3 regions of the Ensifer sp. Root1252 genome follow, and region 3 is predicted to be linked to each of the others. Evidence: riboswitches for the same ligand, from Rfam matches in the RefSeq annotation. Region 3 holds a riboswitch; each other region holds the start of a gene.
The links. Region 3 has a riboswitch for thiamine pyrophosphate ahead of thiO (glycine oxidase ThiO). Riboswitches for the same ligand answer to the same signal wherever they lie in the genome.
Positions count from the first base shown of each region.

Region 1: it holds a riboswitch for thiamine pyrophosphate, as region 3 does, so the genes downstream of both, thiB (thiamine ABC transporter substrate binding subunit) here and thiO (glycine oxidase ThiO) in region 3, are expected to answer to the same signal.
Region 2: it holds a riboswitch for thiamine pyrophosphate, as region 3 does, so the genes downstream of both, thiC (phosphomethylpyrimidine synthase ThiC) here and thiO (glycine oxidase ThiO) in region 3, are expected to answer to the same signal.

Region 1 is NZ_LMDT01000057.1:250,521-257,492, forward strand. It holds gene ASD02_RS34705 (multidrug effflux MFS transporter) at 1-865, opposite strand, end outside; gene ASD02_RS34710 (MarR family transcriptional regulator) at 862-1,341, opposite strand; gene ASD02_RS34715 (ABC-F family ATP-binding cassette domain-containing protein) at 1,419-3,245, opposite strand; gene ASD02_RS34720 (thiamine diphosphokinase) at 3,249-3,899, opposite strand; partial or broken gene ASD02_RS34725 (GNAT family N-acetyltransferase) at 3,986-4,469, opposite strand; TPP riboswitch at 4,604-4,721, shown strand; gene thiB (thiamine ABC transporter substrate binding subunit) at 4,771-5,799, shown strand; gene thiP (thiamine/thiamine pyrophosphate ABC transporter permease ThiP) at 5,831-6,972, shown strand, end outside.
Region 2 is NZ_LMDT01000037.1:1,805-8,776, forward strand. It holds gene thiC (phosphomethylpyrimidine synthase ThiC) at 1-1,484, opposite strand, end outside; TPP riboswitch at 1,579-1,710, opposite strand; gene ASD02_RS29735 (sigma-54 dependent transcriptional regulator) at 1,888-3,249, opposite strand; gene ASD02_RS29740 (sensor histidine kinase) at 3,253-5,121, opposite strand; gene ASD02_RS29745 (dicarboxylate/amino acid:cation symporter) at 5,352-6,677, shown strand; gene ASD02_RS29750 (ABC transporter substrate-binding protein) at 6,929-6,972, shown strand, end outside.
Region 3 is NZ_LMDT01000007.1:88,332-95,303, reverse strand. It holds partial or broken gene ASD02_RS09700 (DUF1254 domain-containing protein) at 1-1,186, opposite strand, end outside; partial or broken gene ASD02_RS39670 (hypothetical protein) at 1,235-1,487, opposite strand; partial or broken gene ASD02_RS40575 (glycoside hydrolase family 19 protein) at 1,533-1,686, opposite strand; gene ASD02_RS09695 (hypothetical protein) at 1,844-2,095, shown strand; gene ASD02_RS09690 (hypothetical protein) at 2,226-2,483, shown strand; gene ASD02_RS40375 (hypothetical protein) at 2,667-2,789, shown strand; TPP riboswitch at 3,222-3,338, shown strand; gene thiO (glycine oxidase ThiO) at 3,571-4,557, shown strand; gene thiS (sulfur carrier protein ThiS) at 4,547-4,744, shown strand; gene ASD02_RS09675 (thiazole synthase) at 4,747-5,520, shown strand; gene ASD02_RS09670 (thiamine phosphate synthase) at 5,517-6,134, shown strand; gene ASD02_RS09665 (hypothetical protein) at 6,385-6,654, shown strand; partial or broken gene ASD02_RS40570 (hypothetical protein) at 6,678-6,812, shown strand; gene ASD02_RS40565 (hypothetical protein) at 6,884-6,972, opposite strand, start outside.

The DNA of each region.
Region 1 (6,972 bases), on a different contig from region 3:
GCGCGATGAAACAAAGACCGACCGGCACCAGCGCCTGCGGCGTGAACCGCCGCATTAACAGCCGCACCGTGACCGTGCCCGAGAAGAAGAAACCGGATTGCATCAGCATGCCGACGCCGAATTCGGTCGGCGTCAGCCCGACCGTGCCGATCAGGACGAAGGGCAGCATCGTCGCTTGGGCGTAGAGCGCGCCGACGGCGCCGGCAATCACCAGGGTCGAGGAGACGAAGCGGGTATCTGTCAGAAGCTCGCGATAGGCGGCAAGGATCGGCCGCAGATGGCCCTTGGCCGGATCGGGCGTCGCGGTTTCGGCCATGAAGAACTGCACGCAAACGCAGGCCATCAGCGCAAAGCCGACCATCAGGAAGAAGATAGACTGCCAGCCGAAGAGGCCAAGCGCCAGGCCGCCGAGCGTCGGCGACACCGCCGGCCCGATGGCCAGCATCATGCCGATCATGTTCATGATCCGCGCCGCCTGAAGGCCGGTGAACTGGTCGCGCACGATGGCGCGCGCAACCGTCATGCCGACGGAGGCGCCGATGCCCTGCACCAGGCGCCCGGCGAGCAGGACCGCGACCGATGGGGCAAAGGCTGCCATCAGGCTGCCGGCGAGGTAGATGGTCATGAAGATCAGCGTCGTGCGCCGGCGGCCGATGACGTCGGAGAGCGTGCCCGAAACCAGCTGTGCGAAGGCGAAGCCTGCGAAGTAGAGCGACAGCGTCATCTTGATCGCCGCCTCGCTGGAGGAGAAGGCGCGGACCAGTTCGGGCATTGCCGGTGTATAGAGCGCCATGGAAACGGGGCCGAGCGCGACAAGGAAGGCGCCGATGATGCTGGTGCGCCGTTCGCTCATGCGGCGCGTCATGGCTTTGCACCCTTCTCCTTGCCGGCGACGCACGGATCGAGGCCGCGCAAATTTTCGCGCAGGATACGCAGGTTGGCGCAGAGCATGTCGCGCGTCGCCTCGTCGAGCCCTTCCGTATAGGCATTCATCATCTCGCGCAGCCCCGCCATCAGCTCGGCGAGCAGCGGATCGGCCTTGTCGGTGATGACGACGTTCTTGGCGCGGCGGTCGGCCGGGTCGGGCAGACGGGCAACCAGCTCCATCGCCTCCAGCCGGTCGAGATAGGCCGACAGCGTCATCGGCTCGATGCCCATGCGCGTGGCGATTTCCGCCTGCTTGATGCCCTCGGTCAGCGCCACCTGGATCAGCGTGCGCGCTTCACCGGGCGTGATGCCGAGATCCATGGCGTTGACCTTGCGGTCAAAAGCGCCACGCAGAAGGCGGGAGACATCGGTCAGCAACATGCCGATGGTTTCGGATTCGAGTTTTGTCGGCATCAGGATCGTTCACGAGAGATATAATAAGTTTTCCTTATCATACCCCTTGCCAACTTTCAACGCGGGAGCGGCGAGGCTCAGCCCTCGAGCTCCTCGCGCAGCATCTCCAGTTCCAGCCATTCCTCTTCCATGCGGGCGAGATCGCCGCGAAGCTTTTCCAGCTCCTTCGCCAGTTTCGCAAACGTATTCGGGTCCTTGGCAAAGAGGTTGGGGTCGGCCATCCGCTCCTCGCGCTTGGCTGCCTCCGCCTCCGCCTTGGCGATTTCCTTCGGCAGGTTTTCGAGTGCAAACTTCTGCTTGTAGGAGAGCTTGCCCTTGGCCTTCGGTGCCTCGGCTGCGGGGGCAGCGGCATCGGCCACCTTGGCCTTTTCCGCCTTCTCCGTCTTGCGCCGCTCTTCGATCGCGCCCTTGCGCTGCGCCATCATGTCGGTGTAGCCGCCGGCATATTCGATCCAGCGGCCGTCAGGCGCTTCGGGATTGGCCGGCGCGATGGTCGAGCTCACGGTGCGGTCGAGGAAGTCGCGGTCGTGGCTGACGAGGATGACGGTTCCGGCAAAGCCGGCGACGACCTCCTGAAGCAAGTCCAGCGTCTCGATGTCGAGATCGTTGGTCGGCTCGTCGAGGATCAGCAGGTTGGTGGCGCGGGCGAGAATGCGTGCCAGCATCAGCCGGGCGCGCTCACCGCCCGACAGTTCGCGGATCGGGGTGCGCGCCTGCTCCGGCTGGAACAGGAAGTCCTTCATGTAGCCGGTGACATGGCGCTGCTCGCCGTTGACAATCAGGCTCTCGCCCCGGCCGTCGGTCAGGTAGTGGGCCAGCGTATCGTCGAGGTTGAGATCCTCGCGCTTCTGGTCGAGCGTCGCCATCTCAAGATTGGTGCCGAGTTTCACCGTGCCGGTATCCGGCTCGATCTGCCCGGTCAGCATCTTCAAAAGCGTCGTCTTGCCGGCACCGTTCGGGCCGACAAGGCCGATCCGGTCGCCACGGTGCACGCGAATGGAAAACGGCGCAACGATCGTCCGCTCGCCGTAAGCCTTGGTGATCTTCTCCGCCTCGATCACCAGCTTGCCCGATTCCTTGGCGTCGGAAGCCGCCGCCTGAACGGAGCCCTGCGGCCCCTTGTGGCCGCGATGGCGCGAGCGCATGTCCTGCAATTCGCCGAGACGACGCATGTTGCGCTTGCGCCGGGCGGTAACGCCGTAGCGCAGCCAATGCTCCTCGCGCTCGATCGCCTTGCCGAGCTTGTGCTGCTCCAGCTCTTCCGCCTCCAGCACCTCGTCGCGCCAGGCCTCGAAATGGCCGAAGCCGCGGTCGAGCCGGCGGGATTGGCCGCGATCGAGCCAGACCGTCGCGTTCGAGACCTTTTCGAGGAAGCGCCGGTCGTGCGAGATCAGCACCAGGGCCGAACGGCTGCGGGTCAGCTCGTCTTCGAGCCATTCGATCGTCGGCAGATCGAGATGGTTGGTCGGCTCGTCGAGCAGCAGGATATCCGGCTCCGGCGCCATCACCCGGGCAAGCGCTGCGCGGCGCGCCTCGCCGCCGGAAAGGCGTGCCGGGTCTTCTTCGCCGGTCAGACCCAGGTGCTGCAGTAGGTAAGCGACGCGATACGGGTCGTCGCTTGGGCCAAGGCCCGACTCGGCATAGGCCTGCACCGTGTCGTAGCCTTCGAAATCCGGTGCCTGGGGCAGGTAGCGAACGGTCGAGGACGGATGGCGGAAGACCTCGCCCGATTGCGCTTCGGCAAGACCGGCGGCGATCTTCATCAGCGTCGATTTGCCGGAACCGTTGCGCCCGACAAGGCAGATGCGATCCCCCGGCTCCACCTGCAGGTTGGCGCCGGCCAGAAGCGGCGTGCCACCGAAGGTCAGGAAGATATCGTCGAGTTTCAGAATGGGAGGCGCCAAGGCTCAGGCTCCGGAAAGGTCATAGGGGCGGGCGAGAACGATCGCCCGGCCGGTGTCGAGGGAAATGCGAAGGGGACCCTCCGCGACATTGGAAACGGTGCGCGAAGACCCGAACGGCAACGTGAAATCGGTGAGCGGATAACGCGCGTTGACGATCGTAAGCCCGATGAGATCGGTCAGTCCGAGGATCGAGAATAGGCTGCCCTTCGGCAGATCGATTTCGATCTCGCCTGCAAGCAGCGGATAGGCCTCCTCCTCACCCGAGGTCATGAACACCGGCAACCCACGTTCGGCCAGCGAAGCAGCCTGAAGCAGGTGCAGGAAGGCATGGTCGCTGCGTGATCCTCCGAGCGCGCCGGCAAAGATCAAGGCTTCGGCGCCACGCGACAGCGCCGCCTCGACAGCGATTTCGCCATCGGTCGCAGCCTTGGCGGCGGGATAGGGCTCGCGCGGGACATCGGCAAATTCCGCGAGCAGCGCCTCCTCGGTCGAATCGAAATCGCCCACCCAGACGTCGGGGGTCACGGATAGCACCCGCGCATGCCGCATGCCGCCATCGGCCGCAACGAAGCGGCTGCCTGCGAGCTGGCGCGCAAGGCGATCGGTCGGGGTCAGTGCACCGCCGAGCAGAATGGTGAAGGTGGATCGGGCCATGGCAAAGCCCATAGCGCAAAGGCACGGGCAAGGAAAAGCAAGAAAACCGAACAAGGGCGCGATCCGGCGATTTTGCGTCCTCGTTGTCAGTGATCTTCGGGCAAGGTATCGGGAAACAGCATCTCCGCATAGATCCCGGGGTTGGAATCGGGGATCTCGATGGCGCCGACCGTGCGTCGGTAGAATTCGGCCGGGCCGACGCCGCCGATGATGGCGTAACCGTAGCCTGCGTCACGCATCGCCGTCAGGCTCACGCGCAAGAGCGCCTCGCCGATCCCCGTCCGCGCATGGCCTCGTCGACGCCCGTCGGCCCGAAGAAACCGAGCGCTGTGACATCGTGGCAGGCAAAGCCGACGATCCGGTCCTCGAACACCGCGATGTGCATGCACGTCGGCGTCGATCTGAAGGCCGCCTCCGCCTCGCCCGCCCAGCCGGAGCCAAATGTCTGCTCGATCCAGGGAACAACAAGCTTCGTTCGGGTGCCATTGCGCGGTGAATGCCGATACCGTCAGCAAGCGGTGATCTCGCTTGTGCCGGCAGTGCATAAAGGCGAACGAGCATGTCAGTCATCGCAGGCTCCTTCGGCGTCTGCAAACTCTGCCGACGATTTTACCCCATGCGCCGCGGCGCGAAAATGCGGGGCGGGCGCTTTTGCCGTCCTCAAACTTCGCTTGCCATCAAACCGGCTCGGCGGTAAATCTCTACCCGCTCTAACGGGGTGCCTTCCGACCGCATGGCGGCCGAAGGCTGAGAGGCGTTGAACGCCAACCCGCGGAACCTGATCCGGCTCATACCGGCGGAGGGATTAGACGCGATCGGATCGATACGCCCTTTTCCCATGCAACATCATTTTTAGGGAGAGGTGCCTGCCATGTCCAATTCATCGCAACTCAAGGTTCTTAGCCGGCTAGCGCTTGCCGCGACGGCAGGACTTGTCTTCGCGGCCAATGCCGTTGCTGCCGACAAGACGCTGACCGTCTACACCTATGAAAGCTTCATCACCGAATGGGGGCCGGGTGCCAAGGTCGCCGAAGCTTTCGAGAAGACCTGCGAATGCAAGGTCACCTATGTCGGCGTCGCCGATGGCGTCGAGCTTCTGACCCGCCTCAAGTTCGAAGGCGCGGCCTCCAAGGCCGACATCGTGCTCGGCCTCGATACAAACCTCGTCGCCGAGGCCAAGGCCACCGGCTTCTTCGCGCCGCACGGCATCGAGCCTGCCAACGTCAAGGTACCCGGCGACTTCACCGACGACACCTTCCTTCCCTATGACTACGGCCATTTCGCCGTCGTCTACGACACCCAGACCTTGAAGACGCCGCCGAAGAGCCTGAAGGAACTGGTCGAAGGCGACGCCTCTCAGAAGATCGTCATCGAGGATCCGCGCACCTCGACGCCGGGCCTCGGTCTGCTTCTCTGGGTCAAGGCCGTCTATGGCGACGAAGCCGGCGCCGCCTGGGCCAAGCTCAAGGACAGGGTACTGACCGTAACGCCGGGCTGGTCGGAAGCCTATGGCCTCTTCACCAAGGGCGAAGCGCCGATGGTGCTTTCCTACACCACGTCGCCCGCCTACCACATGGTGGCGGAAAACACCGACCGCTACCAGGCGGCCGAATTCTCGGAAGGTCACTACATCCAGATCGAAGTTGCCGGCATGACCAAGAGCGCCAAGGAGCCGGAGCTTGCCAAGCAGTTTCTCGCCTTCATGACCGGCCCGGAGTTCCAGTCGATCATTCCGACGACCAACTGGATGATGCCGGTCGCGGCGACCAAGGAGCCGCTGCCGGAGGCTTTTAGCAAGCTGGTCAATCCGGAGAAGACTTTCCTGCTGCCGTCGGAAGAGGTGGCGGCGAACCGCAAGGCCTGGATCGACGAATGGCTGGCCGCCATTAGCAAGAACTGAGGCGCATTTGTTCGCGCCTGCCGAAAATCGCATCACGATGACCGCCGGGACTTTAAGTCTCGGCGGTATCCTGCTGTTTGTCGGCCTGGCGATTGCAGCCCTTTTGCTCCAGAGCGGTGACTTCGGCAACAGCGTGCTGTTCGATGCCTATATCTGGCGGGTAACGCGCTTCACCTTGCTGCAGGCGAGCCTTTCGACGCTGCTTTCCGTTGTTCTTGCCATCCCGATCGCACGGGCGCTTGCGCGCCGGCCGAGCTTTCCCGGCCGCGTCTGGGTTCTGCGGGTGATGGCCCTGCCGCTCGGCCTGCCCGTGCTTGTCGGCGCGCTCGGGCTGATCGAGATCTGGGGCCGGCAGGGCGCGCTCAACACCGCCCTCGCCGGCCTCGGGCTGCAGCAGCCGATCAGCATCTACGGCCTTTTCGGCATCCTGCTCGCCCACGTCTTCTTCAACATGCCGCTTATCGCACGTCTCTTTCTCGCCGGGCTCGAGCGCATCCCTTCGGAATACTGGAGAACCGCCGCCAATCTCGGCATGCCGCCAGCCGCACTCTTCCGCTTTGTCGAGTGGCCGGTCCTTCGGGGATTGCTGCCAGGTGCTGCCGGCCTCGTCTTCATGCTCTGCGCCACCAGCTTCACGCTGGTCCTGACGCTCGGCGGCGGGCCTGCCGCCAGCACCATCGAGGTCGCGATCTACCAGGCGCTGCGCTTCGATTTCGACCCGCCGCGGGCGATCGCCCTGTCCGCCCTACAGATCGTCATGACCGGAGCCCTGCTCCTGGCTCTAACGCGTGTCGCGACCGAACCTGCACAAAGCGCAACCGCGGGCAAAATCTCCAGACGCTATGATGCAGGAACCGGCCTCTCCCGGACGTCCGACGCCGGCTGGATCCTGTTCTCGCTGCTCTTCATCGGCGCACCGCTGATCGCCGTCGTCGGTTCCGGCCTGCGTGCGGATCTGGTGAAGCTTGCCGGCGACCCGACCGTGCATCGTGCTCTCGTCACCAGCATTGTCATCGCCGTCCTCTCGGCATTCTTTTGCGTCACCATGGCCGCCGCGATGATCCGCGCCGCCGGCATCGTCGTGGCGCGTCGCCACGCCCCGACCTTGGCCAGGGCATTTGCGGGCACTGTCACCGCCAGCACGTCGCTGGTGCTGCTGGTGCCGCCGGTCGT
Region 2 (6,972 bases), on a different contig from region 3:
ATCTTGTAGGTGATGACGCCCACCTTGACGTCGTTGCGGTCGGGAAGCCCCAGATGTTCCTTCGGTGTCACATAGCAGAGCATGGCCGTGCCGAACCAGCCGATCATCGCAGCACCAATGCCCGAGGTGATGTGGTCGTAGCCGGGGGCGATGTCGGTCGTCAGCGGCCCAAGCGTATAGAACGGTGCCTCGCCACAGACAGCGAGCTGCTTGTCCATGTTTTCCTTGATCTTGTGCATCGGCACGTGGCCAGGCCCCTCGATCATCACCTGGCAGTCTTTCGCCCAGGCGATCTTCGTCAGCTCGCCCAGCGTTTCCAGTTCGGCAAATTGCGCCGCGTCATTGGCATCGGCGATCGAGCCCGGGCGCAGGCCGTCGCCGAGCGAAAACGAGACGTCATAGGCGCGGCAGATGTCGCAGATCTCTTCGAAGTGCTCGTAGAGAAAGCTCTCCTTGTGGTGGTGCAGGCACCACTTCGCCATGATCGAGCCGCCGCGCGAGACGATGCCGGTGACCCGGTCGACCGTCAGCGGGATATAGTGCAGCCGGACACCGGCATGGATGGTGAAGTAGTCGACCCCCTGTTCCGCCTGCTCGATCAGCGTATCGCGATAGACCTCCCAGCTCAGATCCTCGGCGATGCCGTTGACCTTTTCCAGCGCCTGGTAGAGCGGCACGGTGCCGATCGGCACGGGCGAGTTGCGGATGATCCATTCGCGGATGTTGTGAATGTTGCGGCCGGTCGACAGGTCCATGACCGTGTCTGCGCCCCAGCGGGTCGCCCAGACCATCTTCTCCACTTCCTCGGCCATCGACGAAGTGACGGCGGAGTTGCCGATATTGGCATTGATCTTCACCAGGAAATTCCGGCCGATGATCATCGGCTCGGACTCCGGGTGGTTGATGTTGGCCGGAAGCACGGCGCGACCGCTGGCGATCTCCTGGCGGACGAATTCGGGGGTGACGTGATCGGGGATATGGGCACCAAAGCTTTCGCCGTCGCGTAGCGTGACGCGTGCAGCGTCGCGGCCAAGGTTCTCGCGGATGGCGACGAACTCCATCTCGGGCGTGATGATGCCGGCCCGCGCATAGGCAAGCTGCGTCACCGCGCGCCGCCCGGTCGCGCGCAAGGGCGCGTGGCGGAAGGGAAAGGTCGGCGTCAGCCGGTCGCCGGAGGCAAAGCCGTTGTCTTCCGGCCGCACGTCGCGTCCGTCATAGGCTTCGACATCACCGCGAGCGATGATCCAGTTGCGGCGCGGTCGTGGCAAACCGTCCTCGATGCGGATGTTGGCATCTTCTACGGTGTAGGGACCGGAGGCGTCGTAGACGGTGACCGGCGGCTCGCCCGACGTCGGGTGCAGGGTGATTTCGCGCATGGGAACGCGGATGTCGGGATGGATCGTGCCTGGCTTGTAGACCTTTTTCGAGGCGGGAAGCGGGCCTTTTGTGACCGAGAGTTCTGCGGGTTTGGTGGCAATATTCATGATGAGGCTCCAAGTTTGCGGTTGGAGACCCAGTTCTGAAGCCGGAAGGAAAAGACATGTTCGCCTGAAATTCCGCGCGAATGACGGAATCGTGGCGTCAATGTCTGCACCGTCCCTACGCCAGTATGAACTGGATCAGGTTCAACGGGTCACTGCGCCTCGGTCGGCAAAGCCGATCCGCCCAGCAGTATCTCAGCCCCTTGWCGGGACCCCCCTGGTGAATGCCTAGAGATAGCCATCGATCCGGATGCGCAGTCAAGCGTTAATCCGAAGGTTGCGTGTCAGGCCTGTTGATTGCCCGGTAGAGCGTTTCCGGATGAGACGAAGCCGCGGGCACGCTCGTTCTTTTGGTTTTTGCGCATTTCCTGACGGAAAACCGCTCCGCACTTTTCCTGGAAATGCGCTAGCGGCCGGACTTCTCTGATCCCCGGCGATCGGCATAATCCGCACGGTTGATGCCGTGCCGCTGCAGCTTGTCATAGAAGGTCTTGCGCGGAATGCCGAGCGCTTCGATCGTCGCCTTGACGTCGCCGTGCTGCGCCCGCAGCGCTTCTTTCAGAATTTCCGCCTCGTAGCGCTCGATCCGCTCGGGCAGGCCGGCACTGGTCGGCGCCGCGGCAATCGGTTGGCCGAGCGAACCTTCGACGCCAAGGGCGACGCGCTCGGCGAAGTGCGAGAGCTCGCGCACATTGCCCGGCCAGGAATGAGACATCAGATAGTGGCTGACGGCCGGCGAAAGCGTCGGCACGTCGCGCTTGAAACGCTCGGCTGCCCGCGTCAGGAAATGCGAGAAGAGAAGGGGGATATCGTCCCGGCGTTCGCGCAGCGGCGGGATCGACAGGGTGACGACGTTCAGCCGGAAATAGAGATCCTCGCGAAAATCGCCCCGCTGGGCCGGGTCGCCGAGGTCGATCTTGGCCGCGGCGATGACCCGGATATCGACGGGGCGCACGATATTGGTGCCAAGCGGCGTGATCTCACGGGCTTCAAGCACTCGCAGCATCTTGACCTGCGTTGCCGGCGGCATCGCCTCGATCTCGTCGAGGAAAAGCGTGCCGCCGCTCGCATGCTCGATACGGCCGACGCGCTTCTTCAGGGCACCGGTGAAGGCGCCGGGCTCGTGGCCGAAAAGCTCGCTCTCGATTACCGTTTCCGGCAGTGCGCCGCAGTTCAGCGCCACGAAGTTGCCGTTGCGGCGCCGGCTCCAATTGTGCAGCAGCGTCGCCACCACCTCCTTGCCGCTGCCGGTTTCGCCGGCAACAAGCACATCCACGTCGGTGTCGGCGATATGCCGCAAGGTCTGGCGCAGCCGTTCCATGACCGGTGTCTGGCCAATCAGCGGCAGGCTCTCACCGGCGACTTCGGCTGCGCGTTTCAGCGCGCGGTTTTCCATCACCAGCCGGCGTTTTTCCAAGGCGCGGCGTGCGCTCTGCACCAGACGGTCGGCGGCAAAGGGTTTCGGGATGAAATCATAGACGCCGTCCTTAATGGCCTGAACGGCCATCGGGATATCGCCGTGGCCGGTGACCAGAATGACGGGCAGGTCGGGGTCGAAGTCGGCGATCCGGCGAAACAGCGTGAGGCCGTCGATCCCGGGCATGCGGATATCGCTGACGACGATGCCGTCAAAATCCGGGTTGAGGATTGCGAGCGCTTCCGCCGCGCCGGGAAAGGCGGAGACCGCGAGGCCGGCAAGCTCCAGCGTCTGCTTCATCGCCCGCCTGAGTTCGCTGTCGTCGTCGACGAGGCATACGGATTGCTGCATCGCTCAGGCCCTCTTCAAACGCACGGTGAAGACGGTGCCTTCTGGGCCGGTCTTGACCTCGATGTCGCCGCCATAGTCAGCGACAATCTCCTTGGAGATGGCAAGGCCGAGACCGAGGCCTTCATCCTTGGAGGTGTTGAACGGGGTGAAAAGGTCTTCGAGGATATCGGGCCGAATGCCCGGACCATTGTCGGCGACAACAAGCGAAACTGTTTCGGAGGGGCCTAACTCGCACCGCACACGGATCTCAGCGTCTGCCCGATCACCGAGGGCTTCCAGGGCATTCTGCAACAGGTTGATCAGCACCTGTTCCAAGCGGATGCGATTGCCGAGCACGCTGAGGCCGTTATCAGGCAGGTCGATGACGATCGCGTCCATGCGGCCGGCAAAGCGGCTGCGCAGCAGCATTCGAGCGCCTTCGATCACCTCCCGCATCGCCGTCGGTTCGGCGACGAAACGGCCCTTGCGCGCAAAGCTGCGCAGTTCGTCGGTGATGGTGCCGACCCGCTCGGTCAGCGCAGCGATGCTTTCGAGATTTTCGACGGCGGTTTCTTTTTGGCCGCGGTCGAGGAAGGTGCGCGCATTGTCGGCATAGGCGCGGATGGTTGCGACCGGCTGATTGATCTCGTGGGCAACGCCCGCCGCCACCTGTCCGAGGATTGCCAGGCGGTTGGCCTGGACCAGTTCCTGCTGCACCGCCTGCAGCCTCTCGCCCGTGCGCCTGTGGTCGGAGATCTCGGTTTCGAGGTGATCTCGGGCGAGGCTTAGGTCCTGTGTGCGCTCGGCCACTCGGCGTTCCAACTCATCGCGCGCGGCGCGTTCGTTGGCCGCGACCTGCGTCAAAGCCTGGCGCCGGCGAAGAAGGAATGCGGCAAGCGCCAGCAGCGGCACGATAACGGCAAGGGCCAGCAGCCTTGCCTCGCGGCTCGCGGCGCCAAGGGCTGCGTCTAGCGGTGCCAATTGCTCCAGCCGCCAGCTGGTCGAGGGAACCATGGTCTCGACCCTGAGGTACTGCCGCTCGCTGCTGCCGGGCAGAAGCGCTGTCAGCACGCTCGATCCATTGCTCGTTGGCTCGATCCGGCGGAACGGCAGCGGCAGCAGGGAGGCATCGCCGAACTGCAGGCTGTCGCGGATGGCGGCGAGGCGATCCCCGGGAATGGTACGGGTCGTCATGAAGCGCCAGGACGGGAAGCTGGTGATCAGCACGATGCCGCGCCGGTCGGTGACATAGACCGGCTTGCCGGAGGCGAGCCAATCGGCCTCGACCCCGCCGAATTCGAGCTTGGCGACCACGACGCCAATCGGGCCGTCAGGCCCGTCGACACGTCTTGATATGTAGAGGCCTGGCCGCTTGCTGACGGTGCCCATGGCGAAATGCTCGGCTTTGCCATCGCGCATCGCCAGCCGGAAATATTCGCGGAAAGCGTAGTCATTGCCGACGAAGCTGGTTGGCTCGCGCCAGTTGCTGGCAGCCACCGCCACGCCGTCGAGGCCAATCGCGTAGATCACCGCCGCATCCGTATTGGCGGCCAGCGCCTCGAGCTTTTGATTGAGCCGCTGCAACGGCTGGTCGCCACCCTTCTCAAGCGCCGTCTTCACCTCTACGTCGTCTGCCAGTACCAGAGGCAGCGCGCGCTGCCGCTCCAGCACTGCCCTCAGCAGCGAGGCCTTGAGATTGGCATCGATGCGGCTCTGGATGTCGACGGTTTCAAGCGCCTTGTTTCGCCCATATTCGCCGGCGAAAAAAAGCCCCGCTGCCAGCAGCACTAACGCTAGCGCGGCAAAAATCAGCCAGGCGCGGCGCATGTGCCGGTCGAGATCCTCTGGATTGATAGGGCTGGGCGCGGGCATGGACATGGCGGAATTGTGCATTATTCCGCGCAAGTTTCCAGATGATCTGTGCGGATATCCGCTCAAATATTCGTGTGCGTGATCCAAGATTCTCGAAAAAATGGCGATATTTCAATGGCCTGATCAGCTGTGCTGCGATCTGGCACGCCCATTGCAAATGACATCCTCATGACAGCCCGAGCTGTCGCGCTTCGGAAATAGGGCCTGGGAGGCCCGGCATGACGCCGGACTGGGCCTAAGTGGAGGATATCATGATTATCGACCAATCCGCGGAACCGCGCGGCAAGACACCTTTCTATCGTCATCTCTATGTCCAGGTTCTGGCGGCCATCGCCGCAGGCATCCTGCTCGGCCATTTCTACCCGGAGGTCGGCACGCAGCTTAAGCCGCTAGGCGATGCCTTCATCCGCCTGGTGAAGATGATTATTGCCCCGGTCATCTTCCTGACCGTCGCCACCGGCATTGCCGGCATGACCGATCTCGCCAAGGTCGGGCGCGTCGCCGGCAAGGCGATGATCTACTTCCTGACCTTCTCGACGCTCGCGCTCATCATCGGCCTGATCGTGGCCAATGTGGTGCAGCCCGGCGCCGGCATGCACATCGACCCCGCGTCGCTCGACGTCAAGGCGGTCACCTCCTACGCCGAGAAGGCGCATGAGCAGTCGATCACCGGCTTCCTGATGAACATCATTCCGACCACGCTCGTCGGCGCATTTGCCGAGGGCGATATCCTGCAGGTGCTGTTCATCTCCGTTCTGTTCGGCCTGGCCCTCGCCATGGTCGGCAAGAAGGCGGAGCCTGTCGTCGACTTCCTGCACGCGCTGACGCTGCCGATCTTCAAGCTGGTCGCGATCCTGATGAAGGCGGCGCCGATCGGTGCGTTCGGCGCCATGGCCTTCACCATCGGCAAATATGGCGTCGGTTCGATCGCCAATCTCGCCATGCTGATCGGCACATTCTATTTGACCTCGCTGCTCTTCGTCTTCGTCGTGCTCGGCGCGGTTGCCCGCTGCAACGGCTTCTCGATCGTCGCCCTCATCCGCTACATCAAGGAAGAACTGCTGCTCGTTCTCGGTACATCCTCTTCGGAAGCGGCGCTGCCGGGACTGATGAGCAAGATGGAAAAGGCCGGTTGCAAGCGCTCGGTTGTCGGGCTGGTCATTCCGACCGGCTATTCCTTCAACCTCGACGGCACCAACATCTACATGACGCTCGCCGCACTCTTTATTGCCCAGGCGACCGACATTCCGCTGTCGCTCGGCGACCAGGTGCTGCTGCTGCTCGTGGCGATGCTGAGCTCCAAGGGTGCAGCCGGCATTACCGGCGCCGGCTTCATCACGCTTGCCGCCACGCTTTCGGTCGTGCCGGCGGTGCCGGTTGCCGGCATGGCGCTGATCCTCGGCATCGACCGCTTCATGTCGGAGTGCCGGGCACTGACCAACTTTGTCGGCAACGCGGTTGCGACCATCGTGGTCGCCAAGTGGGAAGGCGAACTGGATGAGACCCAGCTTGCCGCAACCCTTGGCGGCCGGGCGCTGCCGGAAAGCCCGGTTCCGGGTCTTCAGCCAGCCGAATAAAGCTGCCTCCCAGGGCAAGACCGCATCTCGGTGCGGCAAGGCGTGGTCCACTTTCCGGTGGGCCACGCCTTTTTTCTTTTGCGGGATAGCCTCGTGGCGTTGCCGCCCTAGGTCATAGGCTGGCGGTTTGCTGCCGGGCCGCCAACGCCCCTGTGAAATTCTCGTTCTCCCCACTTTACTATACCGTCTGGACGGTATAGTAATTTGTCATCACTGATCGAGGCAAAGCGTTTTCTGGGGAGGAGACGAGAATGCATTGGACGAAGTGTGTGAAAGCGGCCGCCTTGGCCACCGC
Region 3 (6,972 bases):
CAATACAACCGCATCATCAGAATGAACTTACCCTTCGGGGCAGGTAGCCAGTTCGACTCTTTGTCTGCGCCTGGAGACTCATGCTGGATGTAGATATCGGTCGATCCGTCAGCATTGGCTTTGAGGTCCTGGCGTGGGCTGATTGAATAGCGGTTCAGCGGGTTATCAACGAAGAAGTATCCCGAGTCATACATCGTAATCGACCAGAACCCGTTTACCGGTGGCAGCTGTCCCTCGGCAAAGTTGATCACATAGCTTTCCGAGCCATTATAGTCGCGAGCAATCAGACCATGGCCGGACTTCGTACTCGTCGGATAAATCGCATCCTGTGGGCGATTGGCACCAAGCCCGATGGCGGTGATCAGGGCGCGCTGCACATAGTCCGTACCGTAGAGACCCGTTTTCGTCGTGTATGCCACCCGTTGACGTCGTTGACATCGCCACCACTATCCTCGAAGTGCAACATAATCCGCGCGAACGCGATCTGTGGAAGTCGCTTCTGAAGGACGACGTCGAGTTTGCTCTCGTCGAAATCCTTACCGGGAACGATCCCGATGGTGGCCAACCGCTCCAAAAGTGGGGCATCGGCCGCAGCGGGTGGATTAGTCTTCAGCAGGTCGCAGAATAGTTTGAAGTAGGCGACAGCATCCAACGCATTGACCTGCTCACGAACGGCGGTCTTCATGTCGACAGTCGGGTCGGGGTTGCCGGCAGGTGGGGTGTAGTTGGTTCCGTAGCCACTCAGGGGAACGAGCTTCACGTCATCCTGAAGCTTGTGGACTTCGGCATAGTCCTCAGGCGTTCCGGTGCAATAGATACGTCCGAGGAGCCACACCATGCTTGTCGGTGATTTGTACTCGGTCATCCCTTCAGGCAGGGTCCCGGTCCACCCAGGTCCGGTGATCGCATATGTCTGCGCGCCCTTTCCTGTTGTTCTCTTTCCGGGCACTTCAAAGACGTTGGTCCAGCCGTCAAGCATTGGGAAAAGCGCGTAGCGATCGCCCAGATCTGGAAGACTCAAGACATAGGGTTCCTTGGCGATATCGAAGAAACTATAGGTGTAGAGAGTATCTGCGTTGGGAGCCGTCACGTCGCGGAAAGACGCATCCGGATAGGCGCGCAGTCGACCAATCTGGCCCATCGGCGCCTTGGTACCTTTGGGTTCGGCCACGTTTGTGATCACTTGTCAAGCGAAGTGAAGATTTGACCCCTCCTATTGCCTCACCGAGGAATGTTACCGAGCACTGCCGACAGCCACTTCCAAAACGTGGTAGCAGCAGCGCCAGCTGAACCGGCCATGAATACCATTCGTCCAGATGCCGCCGGCACAAGAGCCGGCCACAGTCCGGTCTATCTTCCGCTGATCTGCCGGCGTCGCCCGTCGCGCCGACCAGATCAGTCCCGACGACCCGACGCAGGCCGTCCACAATTGCTGGCGCCGAAATCCCACAGGCCGTCAGGACAAGTGTCGTAGTCAGAGCGAGCATCGCCCGCCGCCGTTGATACTTCGTGATCGTCTCGACGTCGGCCTATCGGTTGAGGTCGCGCATCTGCCAATAAAATATAGGCACCAGTCCTTCCCATGGATCGCGGTTGACTGCATCCGGATCGGCGACGAAGTCGGGGCAGAAGACCTTCCTTGCGGTAACATTCACGAAATCGGCGATAGTTGTCCTTACTGGTCAGAACAAATTTGCTGCACAGATATGGCGCTCATTGGGACTTTCCTTTTTACTAGTGAGTTGGACAATTACCGACCGGGCGTTGCATCGTGAACCACTCAAAACGGGGAACTCAAATGGATGCGGAACGGCGACCTACCGAGGAGAAATGGTCGAACTGCATGAGCACGTTTATTGCCGTGGCGCTCATCGCCTCGGGCGCGCCCGCTCAGGCGGACACGGCGGTGTGCTTGGGAAATCTGTGTACCGTCACTTCCAGGGACGGCACCAACCATGAAAGGTCTCTGAGCGACATCAATGAAGAAGCGAGAAAAGAATCGCTTGAGAACATTCGAGACGTTGATTGCAGTGTTGCAGACGATGCCTCCAAATGCCTGAAAGCAAAACTTACGCTGCAGCGCCTGTTCTACTAAACGCCATACTCCTTGAGGCCTTCTCACTGTTAGACGAGCGCGAGGCCCCCGCATTAATGCGTCGGTTCATGTTGCTACTTTCTGTTTTGTCGGAGAAAATCTCTCCGAGCCGGCAGGCTGGGAGCGTGCAATGGACTTTGAAAAGATCGGGCGGGGCCGCATGATGATGCGGCTGCCAAGGCACCGGAGACAGATCTCCGATGCCAACTTCCTCGCGATGACCCATTTGCTTGAGGCTTACGGCGAGGCAGCAATGAAGCGCGACAAGCTACGCGAACAACTGACGCCCGAGCACACGATGCTCGAGGAGTATGAAACGCTCTGTCAGACCCTTGAGGACGACATCATCAAGGTACTCGCCAGCGTTAGCCCGCGTATCGTGCGCTGACACCCAGTTCATTATGGCAGTAAATTCTTAGAGGCGAAAAGGTGCCTCTGTGCGCCAACCAGAAATTAACGGGCAGAACGCACGCTCTCGTTCGTTGCCGTCGCCCTCCTGTACCCCGCCGGTAACTCGGAACCGTAATCCAGCCCCCATGGATTGCGGTTCTTTCGCGTGACGGAGCATCTGATGAGCTATGATTGGGATGGCGCGCGCTGGCGCCGTATGAAGGTGGCGAGATTTGGAACCGCCGTGGCGTTGGCGGGTCTACTGGTCGGAGTCGCAACGCAGGTCGTGACCAGGGCGCTCTAGGCGGTTGGCTGCTCTAACGCCGAACTCGAATAACCCAATCGGCGAGCAGCTGCGACGGATTGATCGGCAGTACAGGCGGAATGACGATTGGTCCGGGCGCGATGTCGCCATCGGCGTAAGCATTCCAGCACCAGTCGCCGACTCAATATGACGTTCCGACTTGAAATTGCGGCGGTGGACACGAATGAAATCATCGCCAACGGTGAACCGGACTTCAGCAATGCCTGGCGTTCACAAGTCATTTTCCGCGTAGGCCGCTAAATTGACCTTTCCGGCGAATGAACCGTCGCGATGATCGTTGCAGGCGAAATGAATCGTGGCGTGCTTCTTCACGCTTCACCTCCCTCCTCACGGCGCGATACGCATTAAGATATGCTCTATGGCATGTGGATGACGTTTTTGCCCCGTTGGGAATGAACTAACAACGCTTGACAAAGCACGGCAGGGGCTGAGATATTGCTGGGCGGATCGGCTCTTTCGACCGCAGCGCAATGACCCGTTGAACCTGATCCAGTTCATGCTGGCGTAGGGACGGTGGGAACCACGGCATTTGCGACAGCTCCTTTGCTATCGCGTGGACGTGTCTCTATCTTTCCAGCTCCAAGATCTGGGTCTCCAAACGTCAAGGTTGGAGCCAGCCAATGGTTTTTTCAGATGTCGTACACGAGCCAAACCGCGGGCATAGACGGCAACACCTACGCCCGCTAGCAGAGCGGCGCATGGGTGAATGGCCCTACAGCGCCAACCAAGTATCTGCTCGAGCGGCTGCCGAATGAATCCGGTGATCATTAAAGGAGCGGGTGTCGTCGGTCTTGTCACTGCCTACGAGCTGGCACGACGCGGCATTGAGGTCGACGTCGTCGAACAATCAGAACGGATTGGCGCCGGGGCATCCTGGTTTGCCGGAGGCATGCTGGCACCCTGGTGTGAGCGCGAATGTGCCGACGAGAAGGTCGAACGCGTCGGCGCGACAGCTATTGAGTGGTGGCAGACGGCGCTGCCCGACAAAGTCGCGCAAGAGGGGACACTCGTCGTCGCCGCCGCACGTGACACACGCGAACTCGATCGCTTCGCGACACGAACCACAGGGTACAGGTGGCTTGATGCAGATCAGATAGCCAAATTGGAACCGGATCTCGCCGGCCGTTTCTCTCGTGCACTCTACTTTCCGAGGGAAGCGCATCTCGATCCGAGAGAGGCGCTGTCTTCGCTCCGTGACACATTAGAGGCCATGGGCGTGCGTTTTCACTTCGGCCAGATGACGGATGCGACCGTCGATCGCCGTGTCGATTGGCGCATCGATTGCACCGGCAGTGCCAGGCTCCCGGATGACGCGGCACTGCGGGGCGTGCGTGGTGAGATGCTCTATCTGCGCACCGGCGACATTCAGCTGTCGCGTCCAGTGCGCTTCCTGCATCCACGACACCCCATCTATGTCGTTCCACGCCGCCAGGGCGTCTTCATGGTCGGGGCAACAATGATAGAGAGCGAATTGTCCGGTCCCATCACTGCACGGTCGCTGATGGAGCTCTTAAACGCAGCCTACGCCCTGCACCCGGCCTTCGGCGAAGCGCAGATCACCGAAACCGGAACTGGCATTCGCCCCGCCTACCCCAACAATCTGCCGAGGATCACCAGAAGCGGTTCGATCTATTCCGTGAACGGGATGTATCGACACGGTTTCCTGCTCTCGCCTGCCCTTGCGCACGACGTTGCCGAACTTCTGCTCAACCCGGACCACAGATCGGAGTTCTATGATGAACCTTAACATTAATGGCGACGAGCACGAGATCGCCTGCTCGACGCTCGCCGAACTGATGGCAGCACTTGACTATGAAGGAAGCTGGCTGGCGACCGCTGTCAACGGCGAACTCGTTCACGCGGCCGACCGCGATCGATGGCGCTTACGCGACCATGATCGCATCGAAATTCTCTCGCCGATGAAAGGTGGCTGACCATGCTGCAAGTCTACGACACGGAAATTACCTCTCGACTGCTCCTGGGCACAGCGGGCTATCCATCTCCAGCCGTGCTTTCGGACGCCGTGCGGGCCTCAGGGACACAAATCATCACGGTCTCCTTGAGGAGAGAGACGGCCGGCGGCAAAGCGGGAGGTGCGTTTTTCGAACTGATCCGCGAGCTTGGGACGAAAATACTGCCGAACACCGCCGGCTGCCACACCGCCAAGGAGGCGGTGCTCACTGCCAAGATGGCGCGCGAGGTTTTTAAGACGAACTGGATCAAGCTCGAAGTGATCGGCAATCACGACACATTGCAGCCGGATGTGTTCGCGCTGGTCGAAGCCGCACGGATCCTTTCGAACGAAGGCTTCGAGGTCTTTCCCTATACGACCGACGATCTAGTCGTTGCCGAGCGCCTGCTGGAGGCTGACTGCCGCGTGTTGATGCCCTGGTGTGCTCCGATCGGCAGTGCCATGGGGCCGCAAAACCTGTCCGCCTTGAGGTCGATGCGCGCACACTTCCCGGACGTGCCTCTGATTGTCGATGCGGGCATCGGCCGCCCTTCGCATGCAACGACGGTGATGGAGCTCGGTTTCGATGCCGTGCTCCTGAATACGGCGGTGGCCGGTGCCGGAAATCCGGCCGTGATGGCATCGGGCTTTGCCAAGGCGATCGCGGCCGGGCGGCTGGCTTTTGAAGCCGGCATGCTCGAACCGAGAGACATGGCAGTCCCCTCCACCCCGTTGATCGGAAAGGCGGTCTTCTCATGAAGCTCGATCCCTTTTACCTCATTGTCGACAGCGCGCATTGGGTCGAGCGCCTCGTTCCAATAGGAGTCAGGCTGGTCCAGCTTCGCATCAAGGAAAGACCCGATAGCGAGGTTCGTAGCGATATCCGCATCGCCAGAACCATATGCGACAGACACGGTTGCCAACTTGTCGTCAACGACCATTGGCGCGTGGCGATCGACGAAGGCTGCGATTTCGTTCATCTCGGTCAGGAAGATCTGGCGCAAGCTGACGTGGCCGCGATCCGTGGGGCCGGACTGAAGCTGGGAATCAGCACACATGACGAGGCCGAACTCGATATGGCGCTCTCCGTCGCGCCCGACTATGTCGCGTTGGGACCGGTCTATCCGACTGTTCTCAAGAAGATGAAGTGGGCGCCGCAGGGGCTTGCCCGCCTCACCACATGGAGGAAGAAAATCGGATCGACCCCGCTGGTTGCGATCGGTGGACTGAACATTGAACGCATTGATGGCGTCCTCACCCATGGCGCGGATTGTGCCGCGGTCGTGACCGACATTACACGTAGCCAGGATCCCGAGGGCCGAACAGGACAATGGATCGCTGCAACCTCACGATGGCGCACTGCGCCAGCTTGACGAGATCTTCGTTTCCCGGTCCACGCCCACGCCGAGTACCGTCCCCGGATGAGCCTCGCCCTCAGACAAGCCGCAACATCGGAAAATCGGCCGAATACAGATGCCTCGAAGAATTTCTCGAGGCTGAACATCAGTTTGTCAGAATTATCGCAGTCATTCGCTAACGTGTGACGGCGTCCTCACCGGCGATCCTTTTTTCGCAAGCATCGTCGAGGTATATAAAAACCTGAAGGTTCTGTGGTCGAGGAAGATGTCCATTGTTGCAGTAAAGGTTTTGTCGACTGTCAACGCCCCTTATGGGACGAAGCTTTCGGCTGAGCAATTGGCATCCAAGATTTCCGATCCTGCCAGCGCAGTCAATTTCGATGCGTCGGCGTTCTCTTTTTTTTCCGAGGTAGACGAGAACCTTCAGATCTCGTTCCTTGGCGAAATGCACGTTGATCCGGCGATCGCTTCCGACTTAGCACGGAAGTTCTCGGCACTTGCCGGTTACCCGCTACCTTTGGCGCGGGCGGCATAATTGGTCGAACACCCAGCCAGCAGATGGGGGACCTGTTTGACCACGCTGGCTGCATTATCGATCAGGCAAGCTCCCAACTCACATTGATCGACAATTGGACTTTTGGAGGCGGTACCGCCCTGATGCTCCAGATCGATCATCGCGAGAGCTTTGATGTCGACATCTTCATCGATGATCCGCAGCTTCTGCCATACCTGAACCCAGAGACACAAGGCTACGCGCTCGATATCTACCCTGACGGCTGTGGGTCCGGTGGATCAAGAGCGTTGGAGATCATCTTCGAACAAGCTGGCGAGATCGACTTTATCTGCGCGCCCA